Regions from separate parts of the Enterobacter chengduensis genome, predicted to be linked through region 1. Evidence: predicted binding sites of a transcription regulator. Region 1 holds the regulator's gene; each other region holds the start of a gene.

What was found. The regulator LexA, encoded in region 1, represses DNA repair genes until DNA is damaged. The targets are predictions, from matches to a motif close to TNCTGTATGTACATACAGNA.
Region 2: FY206_RS08725 (DNA translocase FtsK 4TM domain-containing protein) is a predicted target of LexA. The motif match lies at 8,004-8,023, and genes of this name have one in related genera.
Region 3: dinB (DNA polymerase IV) is a predicted target of LexA. The motif match lies at 7,411-7,430, and genes of this name have one in related genera.

The regions. Positions count from the first base shown of each region.
Region 1 is NZ_CP043318.1:326,548-336,416, reverse strand. Features, by position in the region: gene dusA (tRNA dihydrouridine(20/20a) synthase DusA) at 1-194, opposite strand, end outside; gene FY206_RS01590 (conjugal transfer protein TraF) at 277-1,524, opposite strand; gene FY206_RS01585 (cupin domain-containing protein) at 1,697-2,185, opposite strand; gene zur (zinc uptake transcriptional repressor Zur) at 2,301-2,813, shown strand; gene FY206_RS01575 (CsbD family protein) at 2,861-3,070, opposite strand; gene dinF (MATE family efflux transporter DinF) at 3,191-4,528, opposite strand; gene lexA (transcriptional repressor LexA) at 4,592-5,200, opposite strand; gene FY206_RS01560 (diacylglycerol kinase) at 5,309-5,677, opposite strand; gene plsB (glycerol-3-phosphate 1-O-acyltransferase PlsB) at 5,832-8,252, shown strand; gene gntU (gluconate transporter) at 8,371-9,711, opposite strand; gene gntK (gluconokinase) at 9,715-9,869, opposite strand, start outside.
Region 2 is NZ_CP043318.1:1,770,420-1,780,288, reverse strand. Features, by position in the region: gene dmsA (dimethylsulfoxide reductase subunit A) at 1-549, opposite strand, end outside; gene serS (serine--tRNA ligase) at 762-2,054, opposite strand; gene rarA (replication-associated recombination protein RarA) at 2,147-3,490, opposite strand; gene lolA (outer membrane lipoprotein periplasmic chaperone LolA) at 3,500-4,114, opposite strand; gene FY206_RS08725 (DNA translocase FtsK 4TM domain-containing protein) at 4,243-7,926, opposite strand; gene lrp (leucine-responsive transcriptional regulator Lrp) at 8,062-8,556, opposite strand; gene trxB (thioredoxin-disulfide reductase) at 9,101-9,869, shown strand, end outside.
Region 3 is NZ_CP043318.1:1,052,139-1,062,007, forward strand. Features, by position in the region: gene FY206_RS05035 (class II glutamine amidotransferase) at 1-290, shown strand, start outside; gene dpaA (peptidoglycan meso-diaminopimelic acid protein amidase) at 261-1,001, opposite strand; gene FY206_RS05045 (Na(+)-translocating NADH-quinone reductase subunit A) at 1,300-2,643, shown strand; gene FY206_RS05050 (NADH:ubiquinone reductase (Na(+)-transporting) subunit B) at 2,647-3,882, shown strand; gene FY206_RS05055 (Na(+)-translocating NADH-quinone reductase subunit C) at 3,875-4,669, shown strand; gene FY206_RS05060 (NADH:ubiquinone reductase (Na(+)-transporting) subunit D) at 4,662-5,300, shown strand; gene nqrE (NADH:ubiquinone reductase (Na(+)-transporting) subunit E) at 5,307-5,903, shown strand; gene nqrF (NADH:ubiquinone reductase (Na(+)-transporting) subunit F) at 5,914-7,137, shown strand; gene nqrM ((Na+)-NQR maturation NqrM) at 7,140-7,340, shown strand; gene dinB (DNA polymerase IV) at 7,448-8,506, shown strand; gene pepD (cytosol nonspecific dipeptidase) at 8,584-9,869, opposite strand, start outside.

The sequences.
Region 1 (9,869 bases):
TGCTCCTCTTCGCTATAGGCCAGATAGTCGCCCTTCCCGTGGATGATTGCGCCCGTAGTCACCATTTCGGTGTAGAGCAGCGTATGGCGGGAGAGCTGGCGCAGGAAATAGCGGCAGTGTCTGTCCGTCCAGTCGAGCATCGGCGCAATGGAGAAACGGTGTGCAGGGAAAGCGGTCTGTGATTCTGACGACATGGCGAAGTTTTAAGCATCCGGTGGAAAAGGGGCGCTACTATAGCACAAAGAAAAGCCGGAGGCGCAGCGCCTCCGGTAGACTTTAGAACGTCATGCTCAGCTGAGCCCCGGCGCCCCAGGTTTCGTCTTCACCGTACAGGCCCATCAGGTCAACATGCACGGTATTAAACGGCGCGAAGCCAACACCGCCGGTAAAGACGTTGCTGTCGTTCCCCTTCACGTCCGCGCGATAGCCTGCACGCACCGCCAGCCAGCTCAGCGGCGTTACCTCGGCACCGACGCCAACATACTGCGACGTATCTTCGCTCTTGAAGCCTTTGGTTTCCGTCAGATCGCCATCGGCGGTCAGCGTGACGAGATCGTTGTGCCAGGCGGCACCGGCGGTCACCACAGGACTGATTTGATAAGTATCGCGCACGCCATCCACTTTCTTCGTATCAATATCACGGGAGAAGAGATTTTTTCCGGTTAAACCGACAGTCCAGCTCTCGCCAAAGTCAGCAGCAAGACCGGCATCGACGTTAAAGCCCGTATCATCATTGCGATAGCGGCTACTATTGATATCCCCGCTGTCGAAGTTGTAGATGGAAACCGTATAGTTATAGAGCCAGGTTTTTTGCAGCTTAGGCGTGATACCGACCGAGACCGGTACGCCGCTAATGTCGAACTGACGCGCCACCGCCACACCATAGTCCGAAACGATCGCCGCGCGACCAAAGCCTTTTGACTTCAAATCATTCGGATTTGCCGCTAACGCGGTGGCTGGAACGGCCTCAATACCGCGTAATGTGTCAATATCGCCCTGATCGATGTAAGAACTCACGCGGGCACGCGCATTCGCTTTTGCGACGAATGCTACGGATAACACGTCATTAGGAATGCTGACAGCGATCCCTGCGCCCGCTTTACCGCTGGCGGTTTTTCCTTTCAGCGAAGCTAGTTGATTAGCAAGATCGCCCGCCGCTGCGGAGACCTGCCTGGAGGCCTGGCTTGCGGGATTTAAGAGATCGAAAAGATTGATACTTTCCAGCGTGCTGCGATATTTGCTGACATCGTCGCTGATATCATCAATCTTATCGCGCAGATTGTCCTTATCCGAAATCTGAGCGCCAATTGATGGCAGAATAACCGTGACATCATCATCGGGCTTTGCCTTTGCCAGCAGTGCCGGGTTTATCAATACTGCACTGCCATAGCTTCCTGCCGCAACGCCCGTCCCCCCCATCGCATCACTGCGCGCTTCTGTCCAGGTATTGGCTGCTCCCGCCTGATTTGCCATAAACAAGGAAACAGCGATGCTAACCACCGAAAATTTAAAATTTTTTTTCACAGTATGCCCGTTATAGTCTGTTATGAAATAACCCCTGTCTGTTATCACCCAAACAGGAACGAACTATTGCTGTGAATAAGGAGTAAAAGACCCGCTATTTCTGTCCCTAAGTAAAACTCCCTTACGGCCTGTTATATTTTGTGACGGCCCTCAATATTTATAGAAGAGGAAATTATTTTTTCCCAGGTTTTCCATCATGCGGTCCAAAAAACTGGGGTGGGTGGTCTACCCAGCGATCCTCGCGGGTGGCGGCATAGACCGGGTTAAGCGGATAGTAGATGCGATTGTGCTTCTTGCTGGCCTCGCCAACGACCAGCAACCGCACCTCGTCGTCCGTGTTATTGATAAAGGTGTGGCAGACGCCCGTTCCGGCAGGAAATCCCACGCTATCGCCCGGTTCAAGTTTCCATAAATAGCCATTAATCCACGCTTCCGGATAACCTTCGAGCACATAAACGAACTCTTCTTCATCGCTTTCCGCGTGCGGGTAGGACGTTCTGCGCCCGGGCGGTAGCCGCTCATGATGAATGCCGATGCGCCCGAGCCCGAGCTTGCGAGCCAGCGGTGCGCCGATAGAAAACCGCTCATCGCTATCTGGATAGGTCGAATCATCCGCGCCTTCCACGTCGCGCCAGTGCCGAATACAGTCAGGTCTTTTCATTATGAATCTCCCGGTTTGCGATGGGTCAGGTATAGCACAGACTGGCGGATCTCGGTGTTTTTACCAGAACATGGTAAAGTGGGGGTTTTCCGTCCTATTACATCCGGGGTGCTACATGGATAAGTCCACAAAAGAGCTGTTAGCGCAGGCCGAAAAGCTGTGCGCGCAACGCAATGTGCGCCTGACTCCGCAGCGCCTTGAAGTGTTACGCCTGATGAGTCTGCAACAGGGTGCAATCAGCGCCTATGACCTGTTAGATCTGCTCCGTGAAAGCGAGCCGCAGGCGAAACCACCCACGGTGTATCGCGCGCTGGATTTCCTGCTGGAACAGGGTTTTGTCCACAAAGTCGAGTCCACAAACAGCTACGTGCTGTGTCATCTTTTCGATCAGCCCACTCACACATCCGCTATGTTTATCTGCGACCGTTGTGGCGTGGTGAAAGAAGAAGCTGCGGAAGGCGTGGAAGACATTATGCATACGCTGGCGGCAAGAATGGGCTTTGCCCTGCGGCATAATGTGATTGAAGCACACGGGTTGTGTTCAGCGTGTGTTGAGGTGGAAGCCTGTCGGCACCAGGATGCGTGCCAACATGACCACTCTATACTGGTGAAGAAAAAGCCGCGTTAACGGCAAAAGAAAAGGCGGCTTAGAGCCGCCCTGTGGGTTATTTCGCGTTACCAGCGGTAGTCGTTACGGGTTTCCCAGTCTTTGACTTCGTTTTCCGCCTGATCTTTCGCATAGCCGTAACGTTCCTGAATTTTACCGACAAGCTGATCGCGTTTACCTTCAATGACGGTCATATCGTCATCGGTCAGCTTACCCCACTTTTCTTTCGCTTTACCTTTGAACTGCTTCCAGTTGCCGCCGATTTCGTCTTTATTCATCATCGTGTCCTCTTAGTTAAGCGTCGGGTCGTAACGTCCGTTACGTTCTTTTCTGCTGGACGTGATATTTATTGTAGTTAAGGATTCGGCGGTTAATTTCATATTCGGAATCTTTAACCGTCACGATATATCGTGGCGGGAGGAGAACCAGGTATTGTTTTGCCAGTGGCGATGCCAGATAAAGGCCAGCGACAGGCCTCGCAGAGAGAGAAACACCGCAAGCGCCAGCCATAAACCGTGATTGCCCAGCCAGGGGAGCGTCAGCAGCGTCAGGCCAAACCCTGCCGCCGCAACGGCCATGCAGTTACGCATCTCCGCCCCGCGCGTTGCGCCAATAAACATGCCGTCCAGCAGATAACACCAGACGCCGACCACCGGTAAAATGACTTGCCAGATGAGATAGTGGCTCGCCAGCTCGCGCAGCGCAGGGAGAGACGTAAGCGACGCGACAATCTGCTCGCCAAAGCAGGCGTAAACCAGGCCGAATGCCAGCGCCACCAGCCCAGACTGCCGGCAGGCTGCCCGCCAGACGTCCCGAAGCTGCCCGCTTTCCCGCGCGCCGTACGCCTGCCCGGAATGCGCTTCTACCGCATAGGCAAAGCCGTCCAGCGCGTAGGCGGTAAAGGTCAAGAGCGTCATCAGTACCGCGTTGACCGCGACGATTTCTGGCCCTAGCCGGGCCCCAAAGACGGTTAGCGCACCGAAACAGAGCTGAAGCAGCAGCGAACGCAGCATGATGTCCCGGTTAAGCGCCAGCAGCTTACGGATATTGCCACGCCATGCGGTTTTGAGCAGCGCCAGGGAGATCCCGCGCATCGCCAGCACCCGCCAGACCATCCACAGGCCAATAATAAAGGTTCCGTATTCGGCGATTGCCGTCGCCAGCGCCGCGCCCTGCACGTTCATGTGCAGGCCCATCACCAGCCAGACATCCAGCACAATGTTGAGCAGATTGCCCACCACCAGCAAAATCACCGGGGCGCGGGCGTACTGTACGCCCAGCAGCCACCCCAGCAGAACCAGGTTGGCCAGCGAGGCGGGGGCGCTGAGCCAGCGGATTTCGAGGAAACGTCGCGCCTGCGTCAGCACCGCCTCGCTGCCGCCAACAACCTGGAGCGCCAGGTCGATGAGGGGCGCACGCAATAAAACGATTAACGTCCCCGCGCCAAGCGCAAGGATCAGCGGCTGGACCAGCGCGCGCGCCAGACGCAGCGGGTCTTTCGCACCATACGCCTGCGCCGTGAGTCCGGTGGTGCTCATGCGCAAAAAGAGCAGCAGCATAAACAGGAAGCTGGTTGCCGTCGCGCCAATCGCCACGCCGCCAAGATAAACTGGTGAATCCAGATGGCCGATAACGGCAGTATCAACCAGCCCAAGCAGAGGCACGGTAATATTGGAGAAAATCATCGGCAGTGCAAGACGCCACAATGCCTTATCGGATGCCGTCAGCAGTGACATGAAAAATACCGGAAGTGGGGAATGAAGCAGGCTACAGCGGCGCCATAGCCTGTCAGGAAGAGGTTACAGCCATTCACCGTTGCGAATGACCCCAACCGCCAGTCCTTCGATAGAGAAGTTCTGTTCGCGGAGGTCGACCAAAATGGGTGAGAACTCGCTGTTTTCAGGCAGCAACTGTACGCTGTTACCCTGTTTTTTCAGACGCTTAACGGTCACTTCGTCATCGATACGCGCCACAACCACCTGGCCGTTTCGCACATCCTGAGTTTTATGCACTGCAAGCAGATCGCCATCGAGGATACCGATGTCTTTCATCGACATGCCGCTGACGCGCAGCAGAAAATCAGCGCTCGGTTTGAACATGCCAGGATCGACCTGATAGTGGCCTTCAATATGCTGCTGAGCCAGTAAAGGCTCACCGGCAGCAACACGGCCTATCAGCGGAATGCCGGTCTCTTCTTCCACCAGCAGGCGGATACCGCGTGACGCGCCCGAGACAATCTCAATCACGCCCTTACGCGCCAGCGCTTTCAGGTGTTCTTCGGCAGCATTTGGAGAACGGAAACCCAGACGCTGCGCGATTTCCGCACGCGTGGGTGGCATACCCGTCTGGCCGATATGATCCCGAATGAGATCAAACACCTCTTGCTGCCTGGTCGTTAACGCTTTCATTCCGCCCCCTGGGTGTATATACAGTTATGCTGTGAGTATATACAGTCAAAGGTGATTTTGGAATCAAAAACTGCACAAAAAACCAGGGACTTAATTATTCCTCGAGGCTCATCGGAAATGTGACCAAAGCAGCGTGACCCAGGTAATGGCAGCAGTGATAATCGCCAGCAGCACAGCGGCAGAACCCATATCCTTCGCGCGGCCGGAAAGTTCGTGGAAGTCAGAGCCGATACGGTCGACCACGGCCTCAATAGCGCTATTGAGAATTTCCACTATCATCACCAGAAGTACGGAACCGATGAGAAGCACGCGGGTAACGGCATCTACATCAAGGAAACAGGCGATGATCACCGCGATGATAGCGGCGACGCCCTCCTGGCGAAAGGCGGCTTCGTTGATCCACGCGGCACGGAAACCTTTCCATGAATAGCCGGCGGCTTTAATGATACGCGTTAACCCAGTGGTATTATTGGCCATTAAAAGAACCTTTTAAGAAAAAAAGCGTCAGTAACAGGAACTGTAGCGCGTTTCGCCACAGCCTGAAGTATGACGGGTAACAACAGAAATTTTGCGCGCTTTCTGTTATCCTTGCGCCGCAATTGCATTATTAACCAGAGGCTTTACATCGTTTATGTCCGGCTGGCCACGAATTTACTACAAATTACTTAATTTACCATTAAGCATCCTGGTAAAAAGCAAGTCTATCCCAGCAGAACCCGCGCTGGAATTGGGACTCGATACGTCGCGTCCTATTATGTACGTTTTGCCTTACAACTCGAAGGCAGACTTACTGACGCTTCGCGCCCAGTGTCTGGCGCATGATTTACCTGACCCGCTTGAACCGCTGGAAGTCGACGGCACGCTGCTGCCGCGCTACGTGTTCATTCACGGTGGACCGCGCGTGTTTACCTATTACACGCCGAAAGAAGAGTCCATCAAGCTGTTCCATGACTATCTCGACCTGCACCGCAGCAACCCCGATCTGGACGTGCAGATGGTGCCGGTATCGGTGATGTTTGGTCGTCGTCCGGGCCGTGAAAAAGGTGAAGAGAATCCGCCGCTGCGCATGCTTAACGGCATCCAGAAGTTCTTCGCGGTCTCCTGGCTGGGGCGCGACAGCTTTGTGCGCTTCTCCCCTTCGGTTTCGCTACGTCGCATGGCGGACGAGCACGGGACCGACAAAATCATCGCGCAAAAACTGGCGCGCGTAGCGCGTATGCACTTCGCCCGTCAGCGCCTGGCGGCAGTAGGACCACGCCTCCCGGCGCGTCAGGATCTGTTCAACAAGCTGTTGGCCTCCAAAGCGATTGCCCGCGCCGTTGAAGACGAAGCGCGCAGCAAGAAAATTTCGCATGAGAAAGCCCAGCAGAACGCCATTGCGCTGATGGAAGAGATTGCCGCGAACTTCTCTTACGAGATGATTCGCCTGTCCGATCGTATTCTCGGCTTTACGTGGAACCGCCTCTACCAGGGCATCAACGTTCATAACGCCGAGCGCGTGCGTCAGCTGGCGCATGATGGCCATGAGATTGTCTATGTCCCCTGCCACCGCAGCCACATGGACTACCTGCTTCTCTCATACGTGCTCTATCACCAGGGGCTTGTACCGCCGCACATCGCAGCCGGTATCAACCTGAACTTCTGGCCAGCGGGCCCGATCTTCCGCCGCCTGGGCGCGTTCTTTATCCGTCGTACCTTCAAGGGCAACAAGCTCTACTCCACCGTGTTCCGCGAGTATCTGGGCGAGCTGTTTAGCCGCGGCTATTCCGTTGAGTACTTTGTTGAGGGCGGTCGCTCGCGCACCGGACGTCTGCTCGATCCGAAGACCGGCACGCTGTCGATGACCATCCAGGCGATGCTGCGCGGCGGAACCCGTCCGATCACGCTGGTGCCTATTTACATCGGCTATGAGCACGTAATGGAAGTGGGCACCTACGCCAAAGAGCTACGCGGGGCGACCAAAGAGAAAGAGAGCCTGCCGCAGATGCTGCGCGGCCTGAGCAAGCTGCGTAACCTGGGTCAGGGCTACGTAAACTTCGGCGAACCGATGCCGCTTATGACGTACCTGAACCATCACGTTCCGGAGTGGCGCGAGTCCATCGATCCTATCGAAGCGATTCGCCCTGCCTGGCTGACACCAACGGTCAACGGCATTGCGTCCGAACTGATGGTGCGCATTAACAACGCGGGTGCGGCTAACGCCATGAACCTGTGCTGTACGGCGCTGCTGGCTTCGCGTCAGCGCTCGCTGACCCGCGAACAGCTTACAGAGCAGCTGGATTGCTACCTAGACATGATGCGCAACGTGCCGTATTCCGTTGACTCAACCGTGCCTTCTGCGACCGCCAGCGAGCTTATCGATCACGCGCTGCAGATGAACAAGTTTGAAGTCGAAAAGGACACCATCGGCGACATCATCATTCTGCCGCGCGAGCAGGCAGTGTTGATGACCTACTACCGCAACAACATCACCCACATGCTGATGCTGCCGTCGCTCATGGCGGCTATCATCACCCAGCATCGCCGTATTTCACGTCAGGAGCTATTGCGTCACGTTGAGACGCTTTACCCGATGCTGAAAGCGGAGCTGTTCCTGCGCTGGAGTAAAGACGAGCTGGCGGGCGAGCTGGACAAACTGACGGAAGAGCTTCGTCGTCAGGGGCTGATCACCGTTACGAATGACGAGCTGCACATTAATCCGTCTCGCTCCCGAACCCTGCAGCTGCTGGCAGCAGGTGCGCGCGAAACGCTGCAGCGCTACGCCATCACGTTCTGGCTGCTGAGTGCGAACCCGTCTATTAACCGCGGTACGCTGGAGAAAGAGAGCCGGACGCTGGCCCAGCGCCTGTCCGTTCTGCACGGCATTAACGCCCCTGAATTCTTCGACAAAGCGGTCTTCAGTTCCCTGGTGCTGACGCTGCGTGATGAAGGCTTCATCAGCGATACGGGCGATGCCGAGCCGGAAGAGACGCTGAAGGTTTACCAGATGCTGGCAGAGCTGATTACCTCAGACGTGCGCTTGACGATTGAGAGCGCGACGCAGGGCGAGTGATGTAAAAAAGCCGGGTGGTGGCTTCACCTGACCCGGCCTGACATTCCGCATAATATAAAGGCCCGGTAAGCGTTAACGCTACCGGGCCTTATTTTTGAGCCTTCTTAAATCACCGCATTCAGCTCAGCAGCGTGAAAGCAATCATCCCGACAATCGCACCCGTCGTGCCGAGGATGGTTTCCATCAGCGTCCAGGTCTTCAGGGTTTGCGCTTCGGTGGCGCCGGTAAATTTACCGAACAGCCAGAAGCCCGCGTCGTTTACGTGAGAGACCACAATCGAACCGCCCGCGATACAGATAGAGAGCGCGGCCATCTGGGCACCGGAGTAGTTCAGCTGTTCAATCACCGGCATCACCAGACCCACGGCGGTTAAACACGCCACGGTGGCGGAACCCTGGATGATACGCACCGCCGCCGCCAGCACGAAGCAGGTGACCGCAATCGGCAGGCCCATTCCGGTCAGCGCTTCGCCCAAAGCCGGACCCACGCCGGAATCCACCAGCACCTGCTTGAACACGCCACCGGCACCGATCACCAGCAGGATAATCCCCGCAGGCTGCAGCGCGGCACCGCAGATCTCCATCACGCGGTCTTTCGGCATCCCCTGACGCATCGCCAGGCCGTAAATCGCCACCAGACACGCCACCAGGATCGCCGTGAACGGGTGACCGATGAACTCAAACCATTCGTACGCGGTAGAGCCTACCGGCACAAAGCGTGCAGCGATGGTTTTCAGGCCCACCAGCACCAGCGGGAGCAGGATCAGCGACAGGCTGAAGCCAAAGGACGGCATTTTGCCTTCGCCAAGGTGCGGCTCGGTGATGTCGTCCGGAATGTGCAGCTCAACGTAGCGGCTGATGAAGTTGCCCCACAGCGGACCGGCGATAATCATCCCCGGAATTGCGGCGCACAGGCCAATCAGGATCATCCAGCCAAAGTCGGCGTGCATCTGGGATGCCAGCAGCATCGGCGCAGGCCCCGGCAGCAGGAACGCTGCGGCCGCCGCCACGCCCGCAAACAGCGGAATGACCAGCTTCACGAGGTTAGTGCCGGTATGGCGCGCCATGGAGAACGCGACGCTGATGAGCAGCACAACGGCCACTTCGAAGAACAGCGGCAGGGCGCAAATCAGGCCCGCCAGGCCAATCGCATAGTGCGCGCGGCTGTGGCCAAAGGATTTCAGCATCTTGACGGCAATCTGGTCGACCGCGCCCGTCTCGTGCAAAATCTTGCCAAACATCGCGCCGAGCGCGACCACAATCGCCAGGAAGCCCAGCGTGCCGCCCATCCCTTTTTCCATCGTCGCGGCGATCTTGTCGAGCGGCATACCGGAAAAGAGACCTGCACCAATAGACACCACCATCAAAGCAACAAAGGCGTGCATACGCGCCTTCATTACTAAAAACAGCAGCAGCAAAACCGAACCCACTGCTGTCAAAACTAACGTTAATGTACTCAAAACTTACTGCCTTTTATTGATGACCTCGATGGTGCTGGCAACAACACCCTCCAGTGACTGATCGATATCAACCACTAAAACGTCTTTCTCGTCTTCACCCGGCTCCTGCAGCGCGTCGAACTGCGTCACCAGCATCTGGGTTTTGAAGAAGTGCCCTT
Region 2 (9,869 bases), 1.4 Mb from region 1:
ACCCGGTGGCCAGGAGCGGGTCAGCGTACCGCCGAGCGTCCCGGTGCCGTAGTTCAGATAGATGGATTCGTTGCCGTACTCTTTAATCAAACGCTGCATGTTGGTCGCGATGATGTCGTAGGCTTCGTCCCAGCTGATACGCTCGAACTTCCCTTCCCCACGCTTACCGACGCGCTTCATCGGATACTTCAGGCGATCCGGGTTATAGACGCGGCGACGCATGGAGCGTCCGCGCAGGCAGGCGCGGACCTGGTGTAACCCTTCGTAATTATCGTCCCCGGTATTGTCGGTTTCGACATATTTAATTTCGCCATCCACCACGTGCATACGCAGCGGGCAACGGCTACCGCAGTTGACCGTACACGCACTCCAGACCACTTTTTCCGGTGCTGAGGCGGGGGATAACGCATCCGCCGCTGACGCCAGTCGGGTGAAAGGGAGCGTGAAGGCGCTGCTGGCTACGGCCAGACCACCAATTGCCGTGGTTTTCATCAACCCACGGCGAGTGACCTCGGCAGCCAGTAATTCTTCAGGCGCGTTGATTTTCATAGAGACTCACTTTGGTTGCTCACAAAGAAAAGAGAGGCGGCGCACACCGCTATGTAGTTTTATATATAACGAAACGATTCGTTATCAGCTTTTTCTGCTGACTTTCATTCGGAGGAGTATTACTACTTTAGAGGCAGGGGGTATTGCGTCGTATCAATTCACGGGCATAAAAAAAGCGCCCGAAGGCGCTTTTTTTGTTTCGAGGCACATATTTAGCCGATGTACTGCTGGCCTTTCATGTATGGGCGCAGCACTTCAGGGATCTCGATACGGCCATCTGCCTGCTGGTAGTTTTCCAGCACGGCAACCAGCGTACGTCCCACGGCCAGACCCGAACCGTTCAGGGTATGCACCAGGCGGGTTTTCTTGTCAGATTTGCTGCGGCAGCGAGCCTGCATGCGGCGTGCCTGGAAATCCCAGACGTTAGAGCAGGAGGAGATCTCACGGTAGGTGTTCTGCGCAGGCACCCACACTTCCAGATCGAAGGTTTTGCAGGCGCCAAAGCCCATATCTCCGGTGCAAAGGGCCATACGACGGTACGGCAGACCCAGCAGCTCAAGCACTTTCTCAGCGTGGCCGGTCATCTCTTCCAGCGCGTCCATAGACTCTTCAGGACGAACGATCTGCACCATCTCGACTTTATCGAACTGGTGCATACGGATCAGACCGCGCGTGTCGCGACCGTAAGATCCTGCTTCAGAACGGAAGCACGGAGAGTGCGCCGTCAGCTTGATTGGCAGGTCGTCTTCGTCGATGATCTCATCGCGCACGAGGTTAGTCAGCGGCACTTCCGCGGTTGGGATCAGCGCGTAGTTGCTGCTGTCTGCTTCTTCATCCAGCGGACGAGTGTGGAACAGATCGCCGGCAAATTTCGGCAGCTGGCCCGTACCGTACAGCGTATCGTGGTTGACCAGATACGGCACATAGGTTTCGCTGTAGCCGTGCTGCTCGGTGTGCAGATCCAGCATGAACTGCGCCAGCGCGCGGTGCAGGTGGGCAATCTGGCCCTTCATCACCACGAAGCGGGAGCCGGTCAGCTTAACCGCGGCCGCAAAGTCCAGGCCCGCGTGCATTTCGCCCAGCGTCACGTGATCGCGCACCTCGAAGTCAAACTCGCGAGGCGTGCCCCAGCGTTTCACTTCAACGTTGTCGTTTTCATCTTTACCGGCAGGCACGCTGTCGTCAGGAATGTTCGGGATAGCCAGGGCAATATCGCGAATCTCGGCCTGAAGAACGTCCAGCTCGGCTTTCGCCTGATCCAGCTCTTCACCCAGTTTATTCACTTCCAGGCGTAATGGCTCAATGTCTTCCCCGCGTGCTTTCGCCTGGCCGATGGATTTCGATCGAGAGTTACGCTCTGCCTGCAGATTTTCAGTTTGTACCTGCAGAACTTTACGACGCTCTTCGAGAGCGCGCAGCTTATCTACATCCAGCTTAAAGCCCCGGCGTGCCAGTTTTTCAGCGACTGCGTCTGGCTCATTACGCAGCAGATTGGGATCGAGCATGCTTATCCTGTGCTTATCGAATTAAAATAGGAAATGTGGCCACAGCCTGCGGCCACAAGGATACAATTGCCAACATTACCGCAACGACTGAACTAACGGTAGCGTTTTATAGGGCTATTTTGATCCTGTCCGGCGAGCCAGGTGAGCTTTTCACCAATCTTGCCTTCAAGACCTCTGTTTGTGGGGTGATAATAACGCGTTTGTGCCATCTCCTGCGGGAAATATTCTTCCCCGGCGGCGTAGGCATTGGGTTCATCATGAGCGTAACGGTACTCCTGCCCATACCCCATCTCTTTCATCAGTTTGGTCGGCGCGTTACGCAGGTGAACCGGCACATCGTAGTCCGGCCGTTCGCGTGCATCGGACATTGCGGCTTTGAATGCGGTATAAACCGCATTGCTTTTCGGTGCACAGGCCAGATAGACAATCGCCTGCGCAATGGCGCGTTCACCTTCCGCGGGTCCAACGCGGGTAAAGCAGTCCCAGGCCGACAGCGCGACCTGCATGGCGCGAGGATCGGCATTGCCGACATCTTCTGACGCAATCGCCAGGCAGCGACGGGCCACGTAGAGCGGATCGCCACCCGCGGTGATAATACGCGCGTACCAGTAGAGCGCCGCATCCGGCGCGCTGCCGCGCACGGACTTATGCAGCGCCGAGATCAGGTCGTAAAAACGGTCGCCTTTGTTATCGAAACGCGCGCTGCGCTCCCCGGCAATTTCGGTGAGCAGTTCCGGTTTCAGCACCCGCTTGCCGGCATCGTCGACCTCGGCCATATCGGCCATCATCTCCAGCGTGTTCAGCGCCCGACGCGCATCGCCGTTAACCAGCTCGGCAATCGCACGACGGGTGTCCCCAGGCAGAACGATATCCTGCCCGCCGTAGCCGCGCGCGTTGTCGTCCATCGCCTGGGTGAGGACCTTTTCGATATCCTCGGTCGTCAGCGATTTGAGCAGGTAAACGCGCGCGCGGGAAAGCAGCGCCGAGTTCAGTTCAAAAGACGGGTTTTCGGTGGTCGCGCCGATGAAGAAGATCGTGCCGTCTTCAATATGCGGCAGGAAGGCATCCTGCTGGCTCTTGTTGAAGCGGTGGACTTCGTCCACGAAGAGGATGGTGCGCCGCCCGGCATTACGGTTCTGCCGCGCACGCTCGATCGCTTCACGGATCTCCTTCACGCCGGAGGTCACCGCCGAGATGCGTTCGACGTCCGCGTTGGCATAGCGGGCAATCACTTCTGCAAGCGTGGTCTTGCCGGTGCCCGGGGGCCCCCAGAGGATCATGGAGTGAAGATGCCCGGCCTCAATGGCACGGGGCAAAGGCTTACCGGCAGCCAGCAGGTGCTGCTGGCCGATGTACTGCGCTAAATTTTCTGGCCGCATACGAGCGGCCAGAGGTTGAAACGCGTTATCCGAAAAATCGAGCGACAGGTTGCTCACTCACGCCTCTTACTTATTGCGTTGATCGTCCACCGTTACGCCCTGCGGCGGGGTAAAGGTGAATTTCGATGCATCCACGGCGCCGTTCTGCTGAGACTTGAGCTGGTAACTGCTGCGCTGATCGTCTTGCTCAACCGCGCCGAACTGATTGATGGTACCGTTGGTGCTTACGTTAATGGTGAACTGCTTCAGGTTGCCGTTGCTGCCTTTCGGCGTCAGGACAAACTCGTCACCCGTCTGTTTAATATTGTACTGCTGCCAGTCGCTGGCCTGGTTGCGGGCAATCAGCATAAATGGCGTATTGCTGGTGGCATCTTTCAGCCAGGTCGCCGTGGCCTGCTCAACGAACGGGTTGAAGAACCACAGTGTTTTACCGTCAGAGACCAGGATGCTTTCATCCGGCTGGGTCATGTGCCAGTTAAACAGATTTGGGCGTTTTACCCACAAATCCCCCTGACCTTCCTGCACCGCGTTGCCGCTGCCGTCAGTCACTTTTTGCGTGAAGCTGGCGTGGAAGCTGCTTACTTTATCCAGTCGGCTTTTAAGGTCGCTGGCTGCATCAGCCCAGACGCTGCTGGCGACAAAACTGGTGAGTAATGCACAGGCGATGGCGATTTTTTTCATTGTTATTCCTTAAAATACGTCTTCCCGATATGGGGTTTCCGTCTTCTATTCTGGACCTGCCCGGAGGCAGGCGACAGAAGAAAATGCTTAATTTTGGCTGATTTACCCTTCTTTGCAATCGCTGAAGGTTAATCAAACGGCGGCGGTGCCAGCACCTCGCGGTTGCCGTTGTGCCCCTGCTCGCTCACGATGCCCTGCGCTTCCATTTGCTCGATGATACGCGCTGCGCGGTTATAGCCGATGCGGAACTGGCGCTGTACGCCGGAAATGGACGCCTTGCGCTTTTCGGTAACGAAGTTAACCGCCTGATCGAATAACGGATCCAGCTCTTCGCCGCCGTCGAAGCCACCGCCGCCGCCTTCGCTTTCCGAATCACTGGTAATGCCGTCAACGTATTGTGGACGACCGCGCGCTTTCCAGTCCTGCACGACGGCGTGAACTTCCTCATCGCGGACAAACGCACCGTGGACGCGCACCGGAGAGGTGGAGTTCGGGCCGGAATAGAGCATGTCACCCATACCCAGCAGGGACTCAGCGCCGCCCTGGTCAAGAATGGTGCGGGAGTCAATTTTACTTGATACGGTAAAGGCGATACGCGTCGGAATGTTCGCTTTGATAAGACCGGTAATCACGTCCACGGAAGGACGCTGGGTCGCCAGCACAAGGTGAATACCGGCCGCACGCGCTTTCTGCGCCAGACGGGCAATCAACTCTTCCACTTTCTTACCGACGGTCATCATCAGGTCAGCGAATTCATCGACCAGCACGACGATATAAGGCAGTTTTTCCAGCACCGGATGCTGGGCATCCATGCTGTCGCCCGGCTTCCAGTAAGGATCCGGAATCGGACGCCCCATACGCATCGCCTGGGCGATTTTCTCGTTATAGCCAGCCAGGTTACGCACGCCCAGCGCAGACATCAGCTTGTAGCGGCGCTCCATCTCGTTGACGCTCCAGCGCAGCGCGTTGGCGGCGTCCTTCATGTCGGTCACGACTTCGGTCAGCAGATGCGGAATGCCTTCGTAGACCGACAGTTCCAGCATTTTCGGGTCGATCATGATGAAACGCACATCTTCCGGCTGCGCTTTATAGAGCATGCTGAGGATCATGGCGTTCACGCCGACGGATTTACCGGAACCAGTGGTACCCGCCACCAGCAGGTGAGGCATTTTCGCGAGATCGGCCACCACCGGATCGCCGGCGATATCTTTACCCAGCACCACGGTCAGCGGAGATGGGTTATCGCGGAATTTGATGTTATCCAGCACTTCACGCAGGTAGACGGTCTGACGTTTCTTGTTCGGCAGCTCCAGACCCACGTACGGTTTACCCGGTATCACTTCCACCACGCGCACCGCAACGGTCGACAGCGAACGCGCCAGGTCGCGAGAGAGGTTGGAAATACGCGCGGCCTTAACGCCCGGCGCCAGGTTCAGTTCGAAACGGGTGATAACGGGGCCCGGCGAGTAGTTCACCACATCTGCCTTAATGCGGAAGTCAGCCAGACGGGCTTCCACCAGACGCGCCATCTGCTCCAGCGCGAAGGTATCAACGGGTTCCACTTCTGACGGCGGCGGCGTTAACAGATCCAGAGACGGCAGCGGCGTGCTGGGACGCTGCAGCGGACGGCTGTCGCCGTTACGCATTAACAGCGGGTGAATCAGGCTCTCCTGCGGCTGTGGCGCAGGCTGCTGGAACTGCGGCGCCTGCTGATGCGGCTGCTGCGGTTGTGCATACGGCTGTTGAACAGGCTGCTGCGGCTGCGCGTAGGCCTGCGGCGCTGGCTGCTGGCGCACCGGCTCTGCTTCCGGCATCACGCTCGGGGTAAACAACGGCTCGCTCGGGCCATCATCCACCAGATCCTTCATCGGTGAGAATTCGAAATCAGACAGCGAGAACGGATTTGCGCCAGCCGGTTGTTCACCGGAATAGCGCTGCTGCTGGGTGGCGGCAAACTGGCGCGCTAATTCGGCCTCTGCCGCGTCATCTTCATCTTCCAGCGCCGGTTCATCGTGCTGATACTCTTCGCCGTAGCGTTGATTCTGCTGCGCAGCGAACTGGCGGGCCAGCTCGTCCTGCTGCATGTCATCGCCGTCGTCTTCATACTCGAGCTCGCGCGCTTTCTCTTCGGCCATACGCTGGGAAGGCAGCTTGATGCCATAAGAAGCAAGCTCGCGGCGGGTTGGCACGCGGACGCGGTTAGGGCGAGGCAGCTGCGGACCAATTCCCTCCTTCACCTGAGGACGCGGCGCACCGCCCGTTGCCAGGCTAAAAACAGGTGCAGCCACGGCAGCGGCCGCCGTAGCCTGCTTCACGCTTTCCGCTACGGGGGCAACCGCAGGCGTCGGGTCGACCGGTGGCACTGAAGCAGATGGCGTTCTCGTCACCGGCTCCTGCACCGGTTCAGGCACGGGCTGATACCAGGCCGCCAGTTGCTCGCGTTCACGCGCACGGCGCTCTTCTACTTCTTCAAAATAGTACAGCGGTGGACGCGCAGGCTTCACCTCTTCCACGATTTCAGGTTCAGGCTGCGGCTCGGCATAAGGCTGCACCGGCTCGACCGGGTCAGGTGCATATTCCTGATAAGGCTGGGCCACTGGCTGCTGATATGGCTGCGGTTCATACTCAGGCTGCGGCGGCTGATAAGGCTGCTGCCACTGCTCCTGTTGCACTGGGATGTAGCTTTCAGGTTCAGGCGCGATAGTCGGCTCCGGCGTATGAACGCCTGGTGCAGTTTGCCAGTTAACCTGAGGCTGCTGAATAACGGACTCCGGCGGCGACACCGGCGCGGATGGCGTCACGGCGTCGACAGGCGCGGCATACGCCTGCGCAGCGGTCGTCGCGGCTGCGGCTGCGGCAACCGGTTCGGTCACCGAGTGGCCGTTTAACAACGGATCGTATTCGTCGAAATCGCCAGGCGTGGCCCGGCTGCCGGAGAAGAGCACATCGTCAGGATCGACGGCGACACCCGCAGCGCGATACGCCACCTGCTCGTCTTCATCCATACGTTTACCGGAGAAGAGCGCCGCATCGGTTTTACGCCCTAGCGGGTTGGCAAATTTCTCCGCAACGCGCTGACGGCGCGCCAGCGCGCCGCGCAGAATACGGGCACGGCGAGACTCGCGACGCTGCACAGGCGCGTCATCTTCCTCTTCATCTTCGTACTCGTCTTCATCAACCCACGTATCGTCGCGGCGGGTACGGTTGCTGGCGAAGGTCAGAATGGTGAGGATAAAACTGCCTATTTTCTCGGCAATGCTCACCCAGGACCAGCCGGTAAACAGCGTCAGACCGGCCGCCCAGATGCAGAGCAGCGCCAGCGTACCGCCGCTGCTGTGCAGCATTGGTTGCAGTGCAGAACTTAATAAGCTGCCGATGACCCCGCCTGAGGCGAAGTACCAGATATCATCCGCATTGATTGCGGCCAGCCCGCAGGAGGTGAGGATCAGCGCCAGCGCGCCAATCAGGCGCAGCGACACGGCGAAATAGTCGATATAATCGTCGTTCTGACGATGACGCCACGCAAACCAGCATCCGCCAATGATAATCACGGGAAGCGTATAGGCCATTACACCGAAAATGAAAAACAGCGTGTCCGCAAGCCAGGCACCGGGGACGCCGCCTAAATTATGGATAGGTTCATGCCATGCAGTTTGTGACCAGCTGGGATCTGAGGGGTTGAAACTGAGTAAGGCTGCCATCAGCCAGACGGCAAAAAGGGCAATAACAATCAGCAAAGCCTCGAGGAGACGACGTCCGCTGCTTAGCTTCGATAGTGTGACTTCTTTGTCTTCAGTGTATTCCTGGCTCAAGAAAGGCTCTCCAGGTATCAGGCATATCCTGCCTGTTTGCTAAAACGGACAACAGCGCCGGGGCTCCCCGGCACTGTTGCTGTATGGATTAACAGGAGTGTAATCAAACTACGCTGATTTTGCACCTGTTCCGTGTTAGCGCGTCTTAATAACCAGACGATTGCTCTGTTTGACCTCTTCCATCACCACATAAGTACGGGTGTCGTTCACGCCTGGCAGACGCAGCAGGGTTTCCCCCAGCAGCTTGCGGTAGGCGGACATATCAGGCACACGGGTTTTCAACAGGTAGTCGAAATCACCGGAAACCAGGTGACACTCTTGAATTTCTTCAAGTTTTTGTACAGCGGCGTTAAATTGCTCAAACACATCCGGCGCACCACGATTCAGAGTAATCTCAACAAATACCAGAAGTGAGGCATCCAGATAATGCGGGTTCAGCAGAGCAGTATAGCCCTGAATGAAACCCTGTCTTTCCAGTCGGCGCACACGCTCAAGGCACGGCGTCGGGGAAAGTCCCACACGTTTTGAAAGCTCGACGTTGGAAATACGCCCATCCTTTTGCAATTCATTAAGAATGTTACGATCGATACGGTCGAGATCTTTGCCAGGGCGCTTCTTGCTATCTACCATTATTATTGTCTCTCTGTATTCCTTCCCTACTCCTGCCTGGACCCTGTGCACATCACTGTTCAGAGCCTGTACCCGTTAGTCATCACATCGCCTGATTTTGTATTAGACGCGATGCGGATTCGGGTTCTGTTGGTAAGAAGACCGTTGCCCTAAGGCCGTCACCGACATCACGTATGGCGTCTGTCCACGCCATGCGTAGATTTCACTGACCCGGTAAAAATGGCATTTACGTGCATGCCTATGCGGCATACGGTTAACGCAGTTTTTTTTCTTCCTTGAATGTTTTCGCAAAAGCGCAGGGGATTGTCAAAGCAAAACATCGTTTTTTAGTACAACATGCCGGATATTCATTACGCCGGGGGATTAATCCTCATTTTATTGCCTTACAAACGACCGATTTTCAGCAGAAAGCGTGATGTTATAGCGCATCATTCATCGTCCGCGACTATTACACAGATTGATATCAAAATTGCTGTGCTCTTTTTTTACGACAACAAATTCCCTACAATCCAGCCAAATGTCTGCCAACAACAATGGGGATCTCATGGGCACGGCCAAACACAGTAAGCTGCTAATCCTTGGTTCTGGACCTGCGGGATATACCGCAGCGGTCTATGCTGCACGCGCTAACCTGCACCCGGTACTCATCACCGGTATGGAAAAAGGCGGTCAGCTGACCACCACCACCGAAGTGGAAAACTGGCCAGGGGACCCGAACGACCTGACCGGGCCGCTGCTGATGGAACGTATGCACGAGCATGCCGCGAAATTCGAAACCGAAATTCTGTTCGACCACATCAACAAGGTCGATCTGCAGAACCGTCCGTTCCGCCTGACGGGCGACAGCGGCGAATACACCTGCGACGCGCTGATCGTCGCCACCGGTGCCTCTGCCCGCTACCTCGGCCTGCCATCCGAAGAGGCGTTCAAAGGCCGCGGCGTCTCTGCCTGCGCCACCTGTGACGGTTTCTTCTACCGCAATCAGAAGGTCGCGGTCATCGGCGGCGGTAACACCGCGGTGGAAGAAGCGCTCTACCTGGCCAACATTGCCTCTGAGGTGCACCTGATCCACCGTCGCGAGACCTTCCGCGCGGAGAAGATCCTGATCAAGCGCCTGATGGATAAAGTGGCAAGCGGCAACATCGTGCTGCACACCAACCGTACCCTGGAAGAGGTGACGGGCGACCAGATGGGCGTTGCCGGTCTGCGTATCCGCGATACCCAGAACACCGATAAGGTCGAAACGCTGGAAGTAGCGGGTCTGTTTGTGGCGATCGGTCACAGCCCGAACACTGCCATCTTCGACGGCCAGC
Region 3 (9,869 bases), 730 kb from region 1:
CGACGCTGGCATCTGAACTGCGTGAAAAAGGCGTGTTCAATATGCTCCTCTCTGACGGTCGCTATGTGATGGCGTTCTGTTCGACGAATCTGTTCTGGATCACCCGCCGCGCGCCGTTTGGCGTTGCGACGCTGCTCGATCAGGATGTGGAAATAGACTTTCAGAAGGAGACCACACCGAACGATGTGGTCACTGTTATCGCAACGCAGCCGCTGACGGGCAACGAAACCTGGCAAAAGATTATGCCAGGCGAGTGGGTGCTATTTTGTCTCGGGGATCGTGTAATTTGACGCCAGCTGTGGATGGACGACTTCGTGGCTCAGCGGTTTGCTGACCACGTAACGGCCATCCACAACCGAGACAACAGGCGGCTTGTGGGTCTGCTCAAAGTAGTCATAACCCGGCTTCAGCTGTTTCCAGAAATCCGCGTAGTAGGAGTACTTGTGACGCGCCATGTTGGCATCGGTCATGCGGAACGGATAGATGCTGACCTGAACGTTTGGCTGACCAAAGACCAGCGCGCCGGTGACAAACTGGAAAATCTCATCAATGCCGGAGTCGGTCATCGCATAACAGCCGATAGACACGCAGGCACCGTGAATCATCAGGTATTTACCTTCATAACCGTGAGCACGGTCATAGGCGTTCGGGAAGCCGATGTTAATGGCTTTATAGAAGCGGCTGTCAGGCTTGAGCTGGCTACGCTGAACGTTATAAAACCCTTCCGGACTTTTGAAATCGCCCTGACGCTGTTTTGGCCCCAGCCCGCCGGAGTAGTTACAAATTTTGTAACTATCAAGCAGCTGATATGTCTCGCCCATTTTCACAAACAGATCGAGAGTGCGCTCTTCCTTGAAGATTTGAATATAAACCGGCGATCCCATTAACTGCTGTTTATATTCCTTGCTGATCGGCGTCGTTGAGCTGTTACTGCTGAGCAGTCCGGCAAACGACATGCACGGAATCAGAAGCATCGCAATGAACAATGCGATTTTACGCATACTACTAGTTCCTTGATAAAACCATGACCAACTTGCCAGGACGGCAAAAGAGACCCGAAATCAGATTATTCTGTTAGGAGCGCTCACATTAGCACCGCCATAGATTTTCGCAAGAGCCGGGCGGTGAGTTTACAAATTAGTTTTACGTTATAAACCATCAAAATGGCGATGGCTCCAGGAACTTTGCGCATTAGCTCGCAATTTGGCGCGCGCGACGGCGGATTCCCTGCCCGTGAGAGGGGGAAAATGTTACACTTTGCGGCCACTGGATTGTTGTTCATGGAAACCTGCTAACCACATGTTTAAAATCAAAAAAGGACTTGATCTGCCGATTGCAGGCGTGCCAGCGCAGCACGTTTCGACAGGCGCAAGTGTCCGTCATGTCGCCATTTTGGGCGACGACTACCTCGGTATGCGTCCTTCAATGCTGGTACAGGAGGGCGATCGCGTTATCAAAGGGCAGGCGCTCTTTGAGGACAAAAAAAATCCCGGCGTGATGTTCACGGCCCCCGCGAGCGGCACCGTTGTGGCCATCAACCGTGGCGAACGGCGCGTTCTGCAGTCGGTGGTTATCCGCATTGAGGGCGATGAAAAGCGTGAGTTCACCCATTACGAGGCCGCAGACCTCGCGTCGCTGAGCCGTGACGCCGTTCAGGATCAGCTGCTGGCGTCCGGCTTATGGACCGCGCTTCGTACGCGTCCCTTCAGCAAATCCCCCGTTCCGGGGACGGAACCGGCCGCAATTTTCGTTACGGCAATCGACACCAACCCGCTCAGCGTGGACCCGCAGCCGGTTATCCTGGCGCAGCGCAAAGCCTTTGATGCCGGGCTGACCGTGTTAACTCGCCTGACGTCCGGAAAAGTCCACGTTTGCCAGGCCGGCGGCGGCAAGCTCGGCGGCCATCCGCAGGGGCAGGTCACGTTTAATGAATTTTCGGGCCCGCATCCGGCGGGGCTGGTCGGGACGCACATCCATTTCCTTGAGCCAGTAAGCCTGACGAAACGGGTCTGGCACCTGAATTATCAGGACGTCATCGCCATCGGTACGCTCTTCACCACCGGTGAGCTTAACGCGGAACGCGTCATCGCCATCGGCGGGCCGCAGGCGGCAAACCCGCGTCTGGTGAAGACGCTGCTGGGCGCAGACATCAACGAGCTGCTGGTGGGTGAAACGAAAGCGGGCGAAAACCGCCTGATTTCCGGTTCGGTCCTCAGCGGCCGCCATGCTGCCAACGCGCACGCGTACCTGGGACGCTTCCATTTGCAGGTCAGCATTGTGCAGGAAGGGCGTGAGAAAGAGCTGTTTGGCTGGGTTCTGCCCGGCGCAGAAAAATACTCCGTCACCCGCACCACGCTGGGCCACTTCCTGCGTCATAAGCTCTTTAACTTCTCCACCAGCACGCACGGCGGGGAGCGCGCTATGGTCCCCATTGGCAACTACGAGCGCGTGATGCCGCTGGACATTCTGCCCACCGTGCTGCTGCGCGATCTCCTTGCCGGCGATACCGACGGCGCGCAGGCGCTGGGCTGTCTGGAGCTTGACGAAGAAGATCTGGCGCTGTGTACCTATGTGTGTCCGGGTAAATACGAATATGGACCCGTATTGCGCGAGGTGTTAACCCGCATTGAGCAGGAAGGATAACCGATGGGCTTAAAACACCTCTTTGAAAAAATTGAGCCGCACTTTACCGAAGGAAAGCTCAAAAAGTACTACCCGCTCTACGAAGCGACAACGACGATCTTCTACACGCCGGGGCTGGTGACGAAAGGGGCGGCGCACGTTCGCGACGCCATCGACCTTAAGCGGATGATGATTCTGGTCTGGTTTGCGGTCTTCCCGGCGATGTTCTGGGGCATGTACAACGTTGGCCTGCAGACCATTCCGGCGCTGCACCACATGTACGATGCCCAGCAGCTGGCGCAGGTGATTCAGTCTGACTGGCACTACCGTCTGGCCCAGTCCTTGGGGGTAAGCTTCGCTGCAGATGCGGGCTGGATCAGCATGATGACGCTGGGCGCAGTTTTCTTCCTGCCGATTTACATCACGGTCTTTATCGTGGGCGGCTTCTGGGAAGTGCTGTTTGCCATCATCCGTAAACATGAGATCAACGAAGGCTTCTTCGTGACCTCGATTCTGTTTGCCCTGATTGTTCCCCCGACGCTGCCGCTCTGGCAGGCGGCGCTGGGCATCAGCTTCGGCGTGGTGATTGCCAAAGGAATTTTCGGCGGCACCGGGCGGAACTTCCTCAACCCGGCGCTGGCGGGACGCGCGTTTCTGTTCTTTGCCTATCCGGCGCAAATCTCGGGCGACCTGGTCTGGACGGCGGCGGACGGTTTTTCCGGCGCAACGCCGCTTTCCCAGTGGGCGGCACGCGGCGGCGAAACGCTGGTGAACAACGCAACGGGTCAGCCCGTTACCTGGTTTGATGCCTTTATTGGCAACATACCGGGCTCCATCGGGGAAGTCTCGACCCTGATGATTTTGCTGGGCGGCGCGATCATTCTTTTCGGTCGCGTGGCCTCGTGGCGAATTGTTGCGGGCGTCATGATCGGCATGGTGCTGACCGCCACCCTGTTTAACCTCATCGGTTCGACCACCAACCCGATGTTCTCCATGCCGTGGTACTGGCATCTGGTGCTGGGTGGCTTCGCGTTCGGCATGATGTTCATGGCGACGGACCCCGTATCTGCCTCGTTTACCGACAAAGGTAAATGGAGCTATGGCGTGCTCATTGGCGCGATGTGTGTCCTCATCCGCGTGGTCAACCCGGCGTACCCGGAAGGGATGATGCTGGCCATTCTGTTTGCCAACCTGTTTGCGCCACTCTTCGATTACCTGGTGGTGCGGGCCAATATCAAGCGGAGGAAGGCGCGTGGCTGAAGTAAAAAATAACGACAGCATCAGCAAAACGCTGCTGGTGGTGCTGGTGCTCTGTCTGGTCTGTTCGATTGTCGTGGCCGGTTCTGCCGTAGGGTTAAAACCTCTGCAGCAGAAGCAGCGTGCGCTGGATAAACAGCGCAACATCCTGGCCGTCGCCGGGCTGATGCAGGACGGGATGAGCGCAGACGACGTTTCGGCCATATTTGCCGAACGTATTTCAGCGCGTCTGGTGGATTTAAAAACCGGTGAACTGCTGGATAAAGACCCGGCAACCTTCAACCAGGCGCTGGCGCTGAAAGATCCGCAGATGAGCCTGACGCTGGAGGCATCGCACGATCCCGCCGGGATTAAGCGACGCAGTAACCTTGCCGAAATCTATCTGGTTCGCGATCCCCAACAACGCATTCAGGAAGTGGTGCTGCCTATTTACGGTAACGGGCTGTGGTCCATGATGTATGCCTTTGTGGCACTGGATACCGATGGCCGCACGGTCAAAGGCATTACCTATTACGATCAGGGCGAAACGCCGGGACTGGGTGGTGAAGTGGAAAACCCTAACTGGCGGGCACAGTTTGTCGGCAAGAAAGTGCTCGACGATAACGGCCAGCCTGCGCTGAAGGTGATGAAAGGGGCGGCGCGTCCGGGCGACGACTACGCCGTTGACGGGCTTTCCGGCGCCACGCTCACCTCAAAAGGCGTGCAGCACAGTTTTGATTTCTGGATGGGCGAGCTGGGCTTTGGTCCTTTCCTGAAAAACGTACGTGAAGGAGCGCTGAACAATGGCTGATAACGGTGAACTGAAAGAAGTTAAAAAGGTGCTCATTGGCCCACTGTTAGCCAATAACCCGATCACGCTCCAGGTGCTGGGCGTCTGTTCAGCCCTGGCGGTGACAACCAAGCTGGAAACGGCGGTGGTGATGACGCTGGCGGTCACGCTGGTCACGGCGTTCTCCAGCATGTTTATCTCGATGATCCGCCACCACATCCCCAACAGCGTGAGGATCATCGTCCAGATGGCGATCATCGCCTCGCTGGTGATCGTGGTCGATCAGCTGCTGCGCGCTTTTGCCTACGAAACATCAAAACAGCTTTCGGTGTTTGTCGGCCTGATCATCACCAACTGTATCGTGATGGGGCGCGCGGAAGCCTACGCCATGAAAATGCCGCCGCTCGCGAGCTTTATGGATGGGATCGGCAACGGCCTGGGCTACGGCGCGATCCTGCTGACGGTCGGGTTCCTGCGTGAGCTGATTGGCAGCGGCAAGCTGTTTGGCATCACGGTGCTGGACACGGTGCAAAACGGCGGCTGGTATCTGCCCAACGGCCTGTTCCTGCTGGCCCCTAGCGCATTTTTCATTATCGGTTTGCTGATCTGGCTGATTCGTACGTTGAGACCAGAGCAGCAGGAAAAGGAGTAACCGACGATGGCTCATTACCTGAGTTTGTTTGTGCGGGCGGTGTTTGTTGAAAACATGGCGCTCGCGTTTTTCCTCGGCATGTGTACGTTCCTTGCGGTTTCCAAAAAAGTGTCGACGGCATTTGGTCTGGGAATCGCGGTTACCGTGGTGCTCGGCTTATCTGTACCCATTAACAATCTGGTCTACAACTTTGTGCTGCGGGACGGCGCGCTGGTGGAAGGGGTCGATCTCAGCTTCCTGAACTTTATCACCTTTATCGGGGTGATCGCGGCGCTGGTACAAATACTCGAGATGATCCTCGATAAGTATTTCCCGTCGCTGTACAACGCGCTGGGGATCTTCCTGCCGCTGATCGCCGTAAACTGCGCCATCTTTGGTGGCGTCTCGTTTATGGTTCAGCGTGATTACAACTTCAGTGAATCCGTGGTGTACGGTTTCGGTTCCGGCATCGGCTGGATGCTGGCGATTGTCACCATGGCGGGGATCCGCGAGAAAATGAAATATGCCAACGTGCCTGCGGGTTTGCGTGGCTTAGGGATCACCTTTATCACCACCGGGCTGATGGCGCTAGGCTTTATGTCCTTCTCCGGCGTGCAGCTATAAGGGCTAAAAGATGGAAATTATTCTTGGCGTGGTGATGTTCACGCTAATCGTACTGGTGCTGTCAGGGTTGATTCTGGCGGCGCGGGCGAAGCTGGTGAATTCCGGCGACGTGGTGATTGATATTAACGACGATCCGCAGAATCAGATCCGCACACCTGCGGGAGATAAGCTGCTCAACACGCTCTCCGGTAACGGCATTTTTGTCTCCTCAGCCTGCGGCGGCGGCGGTTCCTGCGGACAGTGCCGCGTGACGGTAAAAGAGGGCGGCGGCGATATTCTGCCGACGGAACTGTCGCATATCACGAAGCGTGAAGCGAAAGAGGGCTGCCGTCTGGCCTGCCAGGTCGCGGTGCGCCAGAACATGAAGATTGAGCTGCCGGAAGAGATCTTCGGCGTGAAAAAATGGGAGTGCGAGGTTATCTCTAACGATAACAAAGCCACCTTTATTAAAGAGCTGAAGCTGCGCGTACCGGAAGGGGAAGATGTTCCGTTCCGCGCCGGGGGATACATTCAGATTGAGTGTCCTGAGCATACCGTGGCCTATGCGGACTTCGACGTGCCGGACGAGTACCGCGCCGACTGGGACAAGTTCAATCTCTTCCGCTTTGTCTCTGAGGTAAAAGAGCCGACGCTGCGCGCCTACTCGATGGCCAACTACCCGGAAGAGAAGGGCATTATCATGCTCAACGTGCGTATTGCCACGCCGCCGCCAAACGTGCCGGATGCGCCGCCGGGCGTGATGTCGTCATACATCTGGTCCCTGAAGCCTGGCGATAAGGTGACCATCTCCGGCCCGTTCGGCGAGTTCTTCGCGAAAGATACCGACGCGGAAATGGTCTTTATCGGCGGCGGCGCGGGTATGGCCCCGATGCGCTCACACATTTTTGACCAGCTCAAGCGGTTGGGGAGCCAGCGTAAGATCGGCTTCTGGTACGGAGCGCGCTCGCTGCGCGAGATGTTCTATGATGATGAGTTTGAACAGCTGGCGCGTGAAAACCCGAACTTTACCTTCCACGTGGCGCTTTCCGATCCGCAGCCGGAAGATAACTGGACGGGCTACACGGGGTTCATCCACAACGTGCTGTATGAAAACTACCTCAAGCAGCACCCGGCACCGGAAGACTGCGAGTTCTATATGTGTGGTCCGCCGATGATGAACGCCGCCGTGATCAAGATGCTGAAAGATCTCGGCGTCGAAGATGAGAACATCATGCTTGATGACTTTGGAGGCTGATAATGCTCACGTTTCTGGCAACCTTCGTGGTTTTTGTGCTTGTCATCTTCGGCATGTCGTTAGGCTGGATCGTTAAGCGGAAAGCTATTCAGGGCAGCTGCGGCGGTATTTCCTCCCTTGGGATGGAAAAGGTCTGCGACTGCCCGGAACCGTGCGATGCGCGCAAAAAACGCATGGCGCGCGATAAACAACGCATTATTTAGTCTTCTGGGTCGGGTAAGGCAAAGCCGCCACCCGACAATTCTCAGTCACACTTCTCAACCCTCATTTACTTACTGTATACTTATCCAGTAATAAGTGAGGGCTTACTATGCGCAAAATAATCCATGTCGATATGGACTGCTTTTTTGCCGCAGTGGAGATGCGAGACAACCCGGCGCTGCGGGATATTCCCATCGCCATTGGCGGCAGCCGCGTTCAGCGTGGTGTTATCAGCACCGCCAACTATCCCGCGCGCAAATTTGGCGTGCGCAGCGCCATGCCGACGGCGATGGCCCTGAAGCTTTGCCCTCATCTCACGCTTCTGCCCGGCCGGTTTGAAGCCTACAAAGAGGCTTCCCTCCATATTCGGGAGATTTTCGCCCGCTATACCTCTCTGATTGAGCCGCTGTCGCTGGACGAAGCCTATCTGGATGTCACCGACAGCGTGCATTGTCACGGCTCCGCCACGCTGATGGCGCAGGAGATCCGCCAGACGATTTTCAACGAGCTGAATCTGACGGCATCGGCGGGGGTCGCGCCCGTTAAATTCCTTGCCAAAATCGCCTCCGATTTAAATAAGCCCAACGGTCAGTACGTCATCACCCCGGAAGAGGTGCCGGCATTTTTAAAAACGCTCCCGCTCGGTAAAATCCCCGGCGTCGGGAAAGTCTCCGCTGCAAAGCTGGAAAACATGGGGCTACGCACCTGCGAAGACGTGCAGCGAAGCGATCTCGCCATGCTGCTCAAGCGCTTTGGAAAGTTTGGCCGCGTGCTGTGGGAGCGCAGCCAGGGGATTGACGATCGCGACGTAAACAGCGAAAGGCTGCGAAAATCCGTCGGCGTTGAGCGCACCCTCAGCGAAGATATTCATGACTGGTCCGAATGCGAATGTATTATCACAGAACAGCTTTACCCGGAGCTGGAGCGACGCTTAAGCAAGGTGAAGCCGGACCTGCTCATCGCCCGTCAGGGCATCAAGCTCAAATTCAACGATTTCCAGCAGACCACGCAGGAGCACGTCTGGCCGCGTCTGAATAAAGACGATCTTATCGCGACGGCGAAAAAAGCATGGGAAGAACGCCGGGGCGGGCGAGGGGTGAGGCTGGTGGGATTGCACGTCACGCTGCTGGATCCGCAGCTAGAGCGGCAGCTGGTATTGGGATTGTAAAAAAGCCCGGTGGCTCTACGCTTGCCGGACCTACATTTTTCACCCTCTCCCTTTGGGAGAGGGCTGGGGTGAGGGTATTACTTCGCAGGAATCGCCTTCAGCAGTTCAGTCAGCAGCGTCCAGTAATGGCCAACGCTTTCGATATGAACCTGCTCATCCGGCGAGTGCGGACCGGTAATGGTTGGCCCGATAGACACCATATCCATATCCGGATACGGTTTCTTGAACAGACCACATTCCAGACCCGCGTGAATCACCTGAATGTTCGGCGTGCTGTTGAACAGACGCTGGTAGGTTTCGCGCACCAGCGCCATCACCGGAGAACTCGCATCCGGCTGCCAGCCCGGGTAGCTGCCTTTGGCAGAGGTTTTGGCTCCCGCCAGCGCGCCCAGAGATTCCAGCATGCTCACCACGTACTCTTTACCGCTGTCGATAAGCGAGCGGATCAGGCAGATGATTTCCGCGCTGTCGTCGCTCATGGTCACCACGCCCACGTTCAGGGAGGTTTCCACCACGCCTTTCGCCACGTCTGAGTTGCGGATCACGCCGTTTGGCGTTGCGTTCAGCAGCTGAACGAAAGTTTCACGAGACTGCGCGGTCAGGGCGGCTTTGTCCGTGGAGACGGATTCCAGCACCACGGTCAGGTTTTTCTCTTTCGCCGACAGTTCGTTTTTCAGGATTTCCAGGTATACGGTGGAGAGTTTTTTCAGCTCGTCGGCTTTTGCCGCCGGTACTGCCACGGTGGCGAAGGCTTCGCGTGGGATCGCGTTACGCAGGGTACCGCCGTTGAAGTCTACCAGACGCAGATCCAGCTCGGCCGCATGGCCTGCCAGGAAGCGTGCCAGCAGCTTGTTGGCGTTACCCAGACCCAGATGAATATCACCGCCGGAGTGGCCGCCTTTCAGCCCTTTCAGCGTCAGCTTGAAGGTCTGGAAGCCCGCAGGAATCGCTTCGCGTGACAGCGGCAGAGTAGAGATGAAATCAATCCCGCCCGCGCAGCCCATGTAGATCTCACCTTCTTCTTCGGAGTCGGTGTTGATCAGGATGTCCGCCTGCAGCCAGTTCGCCTGCAGACCGAACGCGCCGTCCATGCCCGCTTCTTCGGTCATGGTCAGCAGCACTTCCAGTGGACCGTGCTCAACGCTATCGTCGGCCAGCACCGCCAGCGCAGAGGCCATACCGATGCCGTTATCCGCGCCCAAAGTGGTGCCGCGCGCTTTCACCCAGTCACCGTCGATGTACGGTTGAATCGGGTCTTTGGTGAAGTCGTGAACGGTGTCGTTGTTCTTCTGTGGCACCATATCCAGGTGCGCCTGCAGCACAACCGGTTTGCGGTTTTCCATGCCTGCGGTAGCGGGTTTAC